Regions from separate parts of the Streptomyces sp. NPDC098101 genome, predicted to be linked through region 2. Evidence: riboswitches for the same ligand, from Rfam matches in the RefSeq annotation. Region 2 holds a riboswitch; each other region holds the start of a gene.

Region 1 (2,161 bases), on a different contig from region 2:
GCCGCAGGGCCTCCTCGAAGTCGGCGGCGCGCACGACGCACAGCACCGGGCCGAAGATCTCCTCGCGGTGGATCCGCATGTCCGGGGTGACCCGGTCGAAGAGCGTGGCGCCCGCGAAGAAGCCGTCCTCGTGGCCGGGGAGGGTGAAGCCGCGCCCGTCGACGACGAGTTCGGCCCCCTCCTCCACGCCGATGTCGACGTAGCGGTCGACCCGCTCCAGGGCGTCCCGGCTCACCAGCGGCCCGAAGTCGGCCTCCGGGTCGTCGGAGCGGCCGATCCGGAGGGCGGCGACGCGCTCCTTGAGCGCGGCCACCAGCCGGTCGGCGGTCTCCTCGCCGACGGGCACGGCGACGGAGATCGCCATGCAGCGCTCGCCCGCCGAGCCGTAACCGGCCCCCACCAGGGCGTCGACGGCCTGGTCGAGGTCGGCGTCGGGCATCACGATCATGTGGTTCTTGGCGCCGCCGAAGCACTGGGCGCGCTTGCCGTGGGCGGCGGCCGTCGCGTAGATGTGCGCGGCGATCGGGGTGGAGCCGACGAAGCCGAGGGCCTGCACCCTGGGGTCTTCGAGGAGGGTGGTGACGGCCTCCTCGCCGCCGTTGACGACGTTGAGCACGCCCGCCGGGAGCCCCGCCTCCAGGAACAGCTCCGCGAGCCGGAGCGGCACGGACGGATCGCGTTCGGACGGCTTGAGGATGAAGGCGTTCCCGCAGGCCAGGGCGGGCGCGGCCTGCCACAGCGGAATCATCGCGGGGAAGTTGAACGGGGTGATGCCGGCGACGACGCCGAGCGGGCTGCGCAGGGAGTGCACGTCGATGCCTGTTCCGGCGTTGTCGGTGAACTCCCCCTTGAGGAGGTGGGGGATGCCCGCGGCGAACTCCACGACCTCAAGGCCGCGTTGCAGGTCGCCGTGGGCGTCCGCGACGGTCTTGCCGTGCTCGGCCGACAGCAGCCTCGCCAGCGTGTCGCGCTCGTCCTCGACGAGCTGGAGGAACCGCAGCAGCACGCGGGCGCGCCGCTGCGGGTTCCACGCGCCCCACTCGCGCTGGGCGGCGACCGCGTCCGCGATCGCGTGCTCGGTGTCGGCGCGGCCCGCGAGCGGGACGCGGGCCTGGACGGTGCCGGTGTTGGGGTCGTACACGTCGCCGAAGAGGCCCGACGTGCCGGCGGTGTGCTTTCCGCCGATGAAATGGGTGAGTTCACGGACCATGGGGGCCTGCTCTCGTCAGGTCGGATCCGGGGATGGCACGGCGGACCGCCGGCCGCACCGGGTGGGTGCGCCGAGGGGGAACGCCGTGGGACAGGGCGGCGCGGGGCCGCCGAAGAGCTAGGTGAGCGCGGGGGTCGCCGCTCGCTCCGCCGGATCACCAGGGTCGTGGGTACGGACCGGTGCCATGCGTGTCTGCTCCATCCTCGTGGACAACACGGAACGTTCCGCGGCCGGTATCCTGACTCCCGGATCCCCGCGTGCCGCCCGCCTTCCCGACAGACCTCGTCAGTGACGTGTGGACGGCGGCACGCTCCCCGGTCACAGTGGCGGGACCGTGCCGGATTCACACCGGCTTCCCTGCACCGCGGACCTTGTGCCACGAACATATAGTTGGACGTCCTAGTAAGTCCACCCCCTCATCCCGCCGGCGGGGCGTGTCGGACCGGCCGGCCCCCCTCACGAGGCCAGGGGCACCGCCCGCTGCTCCCTCCCCTCGTACGAGGCCAGGGGCCTGATCAGGGAGTTGTGGGCGAGCTGTTCCGTGATGTGCGCGGTCCAGCCGGTGATCCGGGACATCACGAACAGGGGCGTGAAGGCGGCCACGTCGAAGCCCATGAGGTGATAGGCCAGGCCCGCCGGATAGTCCAGGTTGGGATGGATGCCCTTGCGGTCCGCCACGGCGCGCCGCAGGGCCGTGTGCAGGGCGGCGAGCCGGGCCGTGTCCGGGTCGGCGGCGCGGGCCACGAGCCGGTCCAGGGCCGCCCGCATGATCGGCACGCGGGAGTCGCCGTGCTTGTAGACCCGGTGGCCGAAACCCATGATCTTCCGCCCGGACGCCAGCGCCCCGTCGAGCCACTCCCCGGCCCGCTCCGGTTCCCCGATCTCGTGCAGCATGTGCATCACGGCCTCGTTGGCCCCGCCGTGCAGCGGGCCCTTGAGGGCGCCGATCGC
Region 2 (2,161 bases):
CAGGCGCGGCGCCAGACGGCGGCCGAGGATCACCGCGCCGACGCCGAGCAGCACGCTGAGCAGGATCATCAGGAAGAACAGGGTGGTGCGCTTCCCGATGGTGTCGGGGTTGCCGACGGCCGGCGGCGTCGCCGGGTACTTCAGGAACGGCACCAGGTAGACGGTGGTGAAGGCCGCGGCGGCGGTCAGCGCCGCGGTGGCCCGCGGGCTGAACCGGCCGATGCGGCCGAGCGCGAAGGAGAAGGCGAGCGCGGCGACGCCGCCCAGCGCCACTCCGTAGACGAGGACGCCGGTGGCCAGGCCGAAGGTGGACTGCGCGGAGCGGCTGACCACCTCCTCCTCTTCCTCGGCCTCCGCGCCGCCGTGCCCGGCGTGGGCCGCCTCCTGGGCGGCCTGGGCCTCCTCCACGGCGATGGAGCCGTCCACGGAGGGCTCACCGCCGACGTAGGCCACGGCGAAGGCGAACAGACCGGCTATCAGACCCGCGATCATGCCGCGGATCAACAGGGTTCTCACAGTCGAGGCGTGCATGTGCTGATCGCCTCTCAGTGGCAGGGGAAGCCGAGCAGGTGGCGCCCGTCGTGCACCCACTCGTGCACGTCGGAACCCGCGAAGAGGGAGGTGGCACCCTGCTCGGCGCCCACGAAGTACAGGGCGATCAGCGCGAGGAGGCCGACGAAGAAGGCCCAGGGCAGCACGGCCCGCACGGGCAGCGGAGCCGGTACGGCGACGGAAGGGGGGGAAACGGCAGCGGAGACGGCAGCCTCGGCCATGATGAAACCTCCTGCGGGAACGCGCGTCCCAAACGGTGGTGCAGGACGACGGTCCACGGGTCTGACTCGCCGCGGCCCCCCTTGCCCGGGAAGGCCTCGGCACACAGTGGCGCGACCGTGCCGGGTTCCCACCGGACTTCCGTATCGCCGTCGTCACGCTGTTCAAATGTCGCCTGACGGTACCGCGTGACGTGGACATTGTTAAGGGCGTGAGGCCTGGATCACCTTCCGCGCGCCCCCGGGCGGAACGCCCGCTTCCCCGGGGCCCGTACCGTACGGGGGACCGCTCCGCCGCCCCGTGCCGGCGCCGACCGAGAAGGATCCCGATGACAGTCCGGCTGACCCTCGTCCCGCCCGCCACGAACGACGCGCTGCGCGAGGTCCGGTTCGACGACGACGGCCCCCTCGACCCGGCGGGACGTGCCCGCGCCGAAGCCCTCGCGGCCGCCGTGGACCCCGCCACGCGCGCGTACGCCTCGCCGTCCGCGCGCTGCCTCGGCACCGCCCGGGCCCTCGGCCTGCGGGCCGAGCCGGCGCCGGGCCTGGCCGGCTGCGCCATGGGCCGGTGGCGGGGGAGGACCCTCGAAGACGTCGCCGCCGCCGAGGAGGCCGGGCTGGCAGCCTGGCTGTCCGACCCGGAGGCCGCGCCGCACGGCGGGGAGTCCCTGCGCGACCTGCGCGTCCGGGTCGGGGCCTGGCTCGACGCGCTCCGGGAGGGGTCGGGGCGCGTCACGGCCGTCGTCGAACCCGACGTCGTCCGCGCGGCGACGGTCCACGCCCTCGGGGCGCCGGACGCGACCGCCCGGCGCCTGGACGTCCGCCCCCTGACGGCCGTCCACCTCAGCGGCCGGAGCGGGCGCTGGAACCTGCGCGTCGGCGAGCCGTTCACCGGATGACGCAAACGGGGAGGGGGAGGATCACCCGGTGGTCCTCCCCCTCCCCGCCGTACCCGCCTCAGACGGGCCGCTTCCACTCCCGCAGCAGCAGATAGCCCAGGTACACCCCGCCGACGGCCATCGTGTACAGGCCGACCGGCAGGTCGTCGAAGAACGGCAGCTGCTGGGCCGCGAGGTCCGCGAGGACCAGGAGCAGGGCGCCGAGCAGGGCCGACATGACGAGCTGCGGCCCGCCGCTGCGGGTGACCCGCTTGGCGATCTGCGGCGCCGTCAGGGAGACGAAGGCGATCGGACCGGCCACGCTGACCGCGCCCGCCGACAGGACGATCGACAGGGCGACCGCCGCCGTCGCGGTCCGGTCCGGGCGGGCGCCCAGACCGGTGGAGAGGTCGTCGCCCATCTCACCGATGCTCAGCGGCCGCGCGAGGAGCGCCGCCAGGGGCAGGCAGACGAGCAGCACCGCCCAGATGACCGTCGCGTCGTCCCAGGAGC
Region 3 (2,161 bases), 1.1 Mb from region 2:
CGACGCCGATGCGGGCCGGGCCGATGGTGATCGCCACGGCGATCGACGCGGCCAGGAGCGCGAGCCCGCCCGCCGTCCCGAGCAGGACCGCCGCTCCCGCGCGCGCCGGGGACGGCTTCGCGGCCGTGGGCGTCACTTGGCGAGACCGTACGAGCGGAGCGCGGCCGCCACCTTCTCGACGGCCTCGACGGTGCGGACGGTGGGGTTGAGCGCCTGGCCGCTGAGGAGCACGTACCGCTTGTTCTTGACCGCCGTCATGCTGCGGGTGACCGGGTCGGACTCCAGGAACTCGATCTTCTTGGCGGCGCTCTCGGCCGACTGCGAGCGGCGGGTGAGGTCGCCGATGACGAGGACGTCGGGGTCGCGGTCGGCGACGGTCTCCCAGTTGATCTGGGGCCACTCCTCCTTGGTGTCGTCGAAGACGTTCTTCGCGCCGAGCTCGCGGGAGACGATGCCGGGGGCGCCGCAGCAGCCCGCCATGTAGGGCGCCTCGGCGTTGGCGAACCAGTAGAGGACCGTGGCGTCCTTGAAGTCCCCGCCCGAAGCGGCCTTCGTCACGCGGGCCTTCAGCTCCGCGACGAGCTTCTCGCCGCGCTCCGGGACGGCGAAGATCCGGGCCAGGTCGCGGATCTCGCCGTAGACCGTCTCCATGGTGAGCGGCCGGACGCGGACGCCGTCCCCGTCGCCGCTGTTGTCCTTGCCGACGCAGTCGGTGGGCGAGAGGTACGTGGGGACGCCGAGCTCCTCGAACCGCTCGCGGGTCGCCACGCCGCCCTTGCCGAGGGTGTACGTGAAGGAGGCGGCGGCGAAGTCGGGCTCGGTGTCGAGGACCTTCTCGAAGGAGGGGTAGCGGTCGGCGAGGCGCGGGACCTTCGCGTTCTCCTTCTCCAGGCCCTTGAGGACGGGGTCCGTCCAGGTGCCGGTGCCCACCATGCGGTCGGCGAGGCCCAGGGAGAGCATGATCTCCGCCGCGCCCTGGTCGAGGGCGACGGCCCGCTCCGGCGCGCGCTCGACGCGGACGGGCCGTCCGCAGTTGTCGTCGAGGACGACGGGGTGTCCGGCCTTCGCCTTCCCGGCACCGCCCGCGGGCCGGTCGGGTGCGGGGGTCGTCCCGCCACCGCAGCCGGTCGCGGTCAGGAGCAGGGCTCCGGTGAGGAACAGCACGGCGGAGCGGACGGGGTGTGCGAGCGGCACGGGACTTCCTTCTGCGGCCACGGCTCATGCGCGGAGCCTGTCGTACGGTGCTCCCCGGGCGCGCGTGTGCCGCCGGGGCCGCCAGCAGGTCTTCGGACTCGGGGTCGGCCGGACGGGGCGCCTTCCCGGGTCGCCGCCCAGTGGCCGATGCTCCGCCCGTCACCCTCACCGCTGCGCGTCAGTTCCGGTCTCGCACCGGATTCCCTGACCCGTGCACCCACCCGTTCGGGTGCGTACAAAGGTGCGACTGGCCTCGGCACAGTACCACCGGCCCGGGGGCGTGCCCCGGGGCGCGGGGGGCGTCAGACGCGCAGCTCCTTGGCCTCGAAGCGGCCGTCCCCGAGGACCAGGACGAAGGAGACCTGCTGCCCCTCCGAGACGGTGCGGCTCTCGTCCTCGATGTCCTCCGCGCTGAACCAGACCTGGTCCTCGGAGCCGACGGGGACGACGAACCCGTATCCCCCGAGACGGTTGAAGGAATGCACGAATCCCTTGCTCCTGCCTTCCACGGCGGCCTCCTCCTCGGCGTCGGGGACGCGGGCGAGGGGTGTCCCCGGCCGGGTCCGGCCGTGTCCGCGTCTCAGGGGAGGTGTACCCCGTCGGCCCGCGCTTCGCCCGTCGGAACCGGCCGCCGGGGCGGGTGCGAGCACCCCCGGCGGTCTCGTAGAATATTCAACAGAGGTCCGGTGCCGAAGATCCCCCGTGTTCGGCACCGGGCCTCGTCGTGCGTCCGGCGCGGGGCGGGGCGTCTCAGGGGCCGCCGGGGTAGGCGATCCTCGTGGTGATCCTGGCGATGCGCGCCGCCGTCTCCGAGGGCGGGGCCACCGGCTGGACGATGTGGCTGACGGTGAGCCGCACGACCGTCTCGACGGCGAGGCCGCGCGACTCCTCGTCCACGTCGGGCCAGGCCTCGGTCGCGTACGCGTCGAGCATCGCCATCGCCGTGCCGAAGACCGGCTCCGCGCGG
Region 4 (2,161 bases), on a different contig from region 2:
CGGGCATCGGCGAGATCGGCTACATCGGCCTCACCGCCTTCGTCCTCAACGTCCTGGTCACCGTCGTCCTCACCTTCGTCCTCAAGGCCGTCAAGGCCCCCGAGGGCATCGACGAGACCTCCCCGTCGGACTACACGGCCGACGCCGGCGACCCGGGCGTGAAGACCGAGATGGAGAAGGTCACCGTCCCCACCCACTGACGCCACCGGCACGCAGGGCCCGGGACCTCCGCCAGGAGGCCCCGGGCCCCGTCGCGTTCCCGGCGGGCACACTTTCCCCCATGGACTTCACGATCAGGGCGGTACGGCCCGAGGAGTACGAGGTGCTCGGCGAGCTGACCGGGCGCACCTATCTGGACGACGGGCTGCTGGCGCACGGGGCGGACGACTCCTACCTGGCGGTGCTGCGGGACACGGCGCGCCGGGCCCGGGAGAGCGAGGTCCTCGTCGCGGAGGACACCGGGGACGCGGCGGGGCGGATCGTCGGCGGGGTGACCTTCGCCCGCGGCGGCACCCCGTGGGCCGACATCGCCGTGCCCGGCGAGGCCGAGTTCCGGATGCTCGCGGTCGCCCGGGAGGCCCGCGGCCGGGGCGTCGGGGAGGCGCTCGTACGGGCCTGTGTCGACCGGGCGAGGGCCCTCCCGGGGTGCGCCAGGATCGTGCTCTCCACGGGCGCGGAGATGGTCGCGGCGCACCGGATCTACGAGCGGATGGGCTTCGTCCGCACCCCTCACCGGGACTGGGAGCCGATCCCCGATCACTCTCTGCGCACCTACTCCCTGGAGTTCTGAGCCCAAGTCCCGTCCAGGGGGCGACACAACATGTGGGGGGTGCCACGAGCGGCGCCCCCCACATGTATGCTCGTCCTCGCTGTCGACGCAGGGGAATCCGGCGCGAATCCGGAACTGTCCCGCAACGGTGTACTTCGTGCGGTTTCGTCCGGAGTGAGTCCGAACACCTGCCGACAGCGCGCCCGGTCCTTCCGTTCCGGGTGCCACAGACGTCCGGGCCTCGCGGAGTGGGCCGGTGGACGCGGTGCGTCGTGCGTGGACGCCCGCCCGTCCGCCCTTCCCCCGCCGAGGCCCCGAGCCGAGCGAGGGAGAGCCCCCACGTGACCATCGCGCCCGCCGATCCGGCTTCGGCCGAGGCTTCCGCGGTCGAGAGCGACGGCCCCGGGACCGTACTGCTGCGGACCCTGACCGACCTCACCGCCGATCTCCCCGACACCGACCCCGGCCGGGTCGCCGCCGCCGCGCTCCGCGGCCGCAGCGCCGCCGCGGACGAGGCGGAGCTGCGCGAGCTGGCCACCGAGGCGGCCGCCGGCCTGATCGCCGAGGACCCGGCGTACTCCCGGCTCGCCGCCCGGCTCCTCACCATCACCATCGCGGACGAGGCCGCCTCCCAGGGCTCGGTGAACTTCTCCTCCTCGGTCGCCGTCGGGCACCACGAGGGCCTGATCGCCGACCGCACCGCCGAGTTCGTCGCGCTGCACGCCGACCGCCTCGACGCCACGATCGACCGGGCCGGCGACGACCGCTTCGGCTACTTCGGCCTGCGCACCCTCTACTCGCGCTACCTGCTGCGCCACCCGATCACCCGCAAGGTGATCGAGACCCCGCAGCACTTCATGCTGCGCGTGGCCTGCGGCCTGGCCGAGGACGAGAGCGTCCGCGCGCTCGACGAGGTGGCCGCGCTGTACCGCCTGATGAGCCGACTGGACTACCTGCCGTCCTCCCCCACGCTCTTCAACTCCGGCACCCGCCACCCGCAGATGTCCTCCTGCTACCTCCTGGACTCCCCGCAGGACGAGCTGGACTCCATCTACGACCGCTACCACCAGGTCGCGCGCCTCTCGAAGCACGCGGGCGGCATCGGCCTCTCGTACTCCCGCATCCGCGCCCGCGGTTCGCTGATCCGCGGCACCAACGGGCACTCCAACGGCATCGTGCCGTTCCTGAAGACCCTCGACGCCTCCGTCGCCGCCGTGAACCAGGGCGGCCGCCGCAAGGGCGCCGCCGCCGTCTACCTGGAGACCTGGCACGCGGACATCGAGGAGTTCCTGGAGCTCCGCGACAACACGGGCGAGGACCAGCGCCGCACGCACAACCTGAACCTGGCGCACTGGATCCCGGACGAGTTCATGCGCCGCGTGAACGCCGACG

The links. Region 2 has a riboswitch for cobalamin ahead of ACIQVI_RS05580 (CbtB-domain containing protein). Riboswitches for the same ligand answer to the same signal wherever they lie in the genome.
Region 1: another riboswitch for cobalamin. It lies ahead of ACIQVI_RS18995 (CoA-acylating methylmalonate-semialdehyde dehydrogenase); the one in region 2 lies ahead of ACIQVI_RS05580 (CbtB-domain containing protein).
Region 3: another riboswitch for cobalamin. It lies ahead of ACIQVI_RS01335 (ABC transporter substrate-binding protein); the one in region 2 lies ahead of ACIQVI_RS05580 (CbtB-domain containing protein).
Region 4: another riboswitch for cobalamin. It lies ahead of ACIQVI_RS17190 (ribonucleoside-diphosphate reductase subunit alpha); the one in region 2 lies ahead of ACIQVI_RS05580 (CbtB-domain containing protein).

Annotation. Positions count from the first base shown of each region.
Region 1 covers NZ_JBIWAS010000004.1:84,301-86,461, reverse strand. Annotated here, with positions in the region: gene ACIQVI_RS18995 (CoA-acylating methylmalonate-semialdehyde dehydrogenase) at 1-1,210, opposite strand, end outside; cobalamin riboswitch at 1,421-1,606, opposite strand; gene ACIQVI_RS18990 (bifunctional 2-methylcitrate synthase/citrate synthase) at 1,667-2,161, opposite strand, start outside.
Region 2 covers NZ_JBIWAS010000001.1:1,365,882-1,368,042, forward strand. Annotated here, with positions in the region: gene ACIQVI_RS05575 (CbtA family protein) at 1-531, opposite strand, end outside; gene ACIQVI_RS05580 (CbtB-domain containing protein) at 546-773, opposite strand; cobalamin riboswitch at 813-975, opposite strand; gene ACIQVI_RS05585 (histidine phosphatase family protein) at 1,100-1,669, shown strand; gene ACIQVI_RS05590 (FecCD family ABC transporter permease) at 1,728-2,161, opposite strand, start outside.
Region 3 covers NZ_JBIWAS010000001.1:315,730-317,890, reverse strand. Annotated here, with positions in the region: gene ACIQVI_RS01340 (FecCD family ABC transporter permease) at 1-136, opposite strand, end outside; gene ACIQVI_RS01335 (ABC transporter substrate-binding protein) at 133-1,194, opposite strand; cobalamin riboswitch at 1,281-1,400, opposite strand; gene ACIQVI_RS01330 (cold-shock protein) at 1,497-1,679, opposite strand; gene ACIQVI_RS01325 (TetR family transcriptional regulator) at 1,945-2,161, opposite strand, start outside.
Region 4 covers NZ_JBIWAS010000003.1:909,693-911,853, reverse strand. Annotated here, with positions in the region: gene mctP (monocarboxylate uptake permease MctP) at 1-200, shown strand, start outside; gene ACIQVI_RS17195 (GNAT family N-acetyltransferase) at 281-790, shown strand; cobalamin riboswitch at 840-980, shown strand; gene ACIQVI_RS17190 (ribonucleoside-diphosphate reductase subunit alpha) at 1,111-2,161, shown strand, end outside.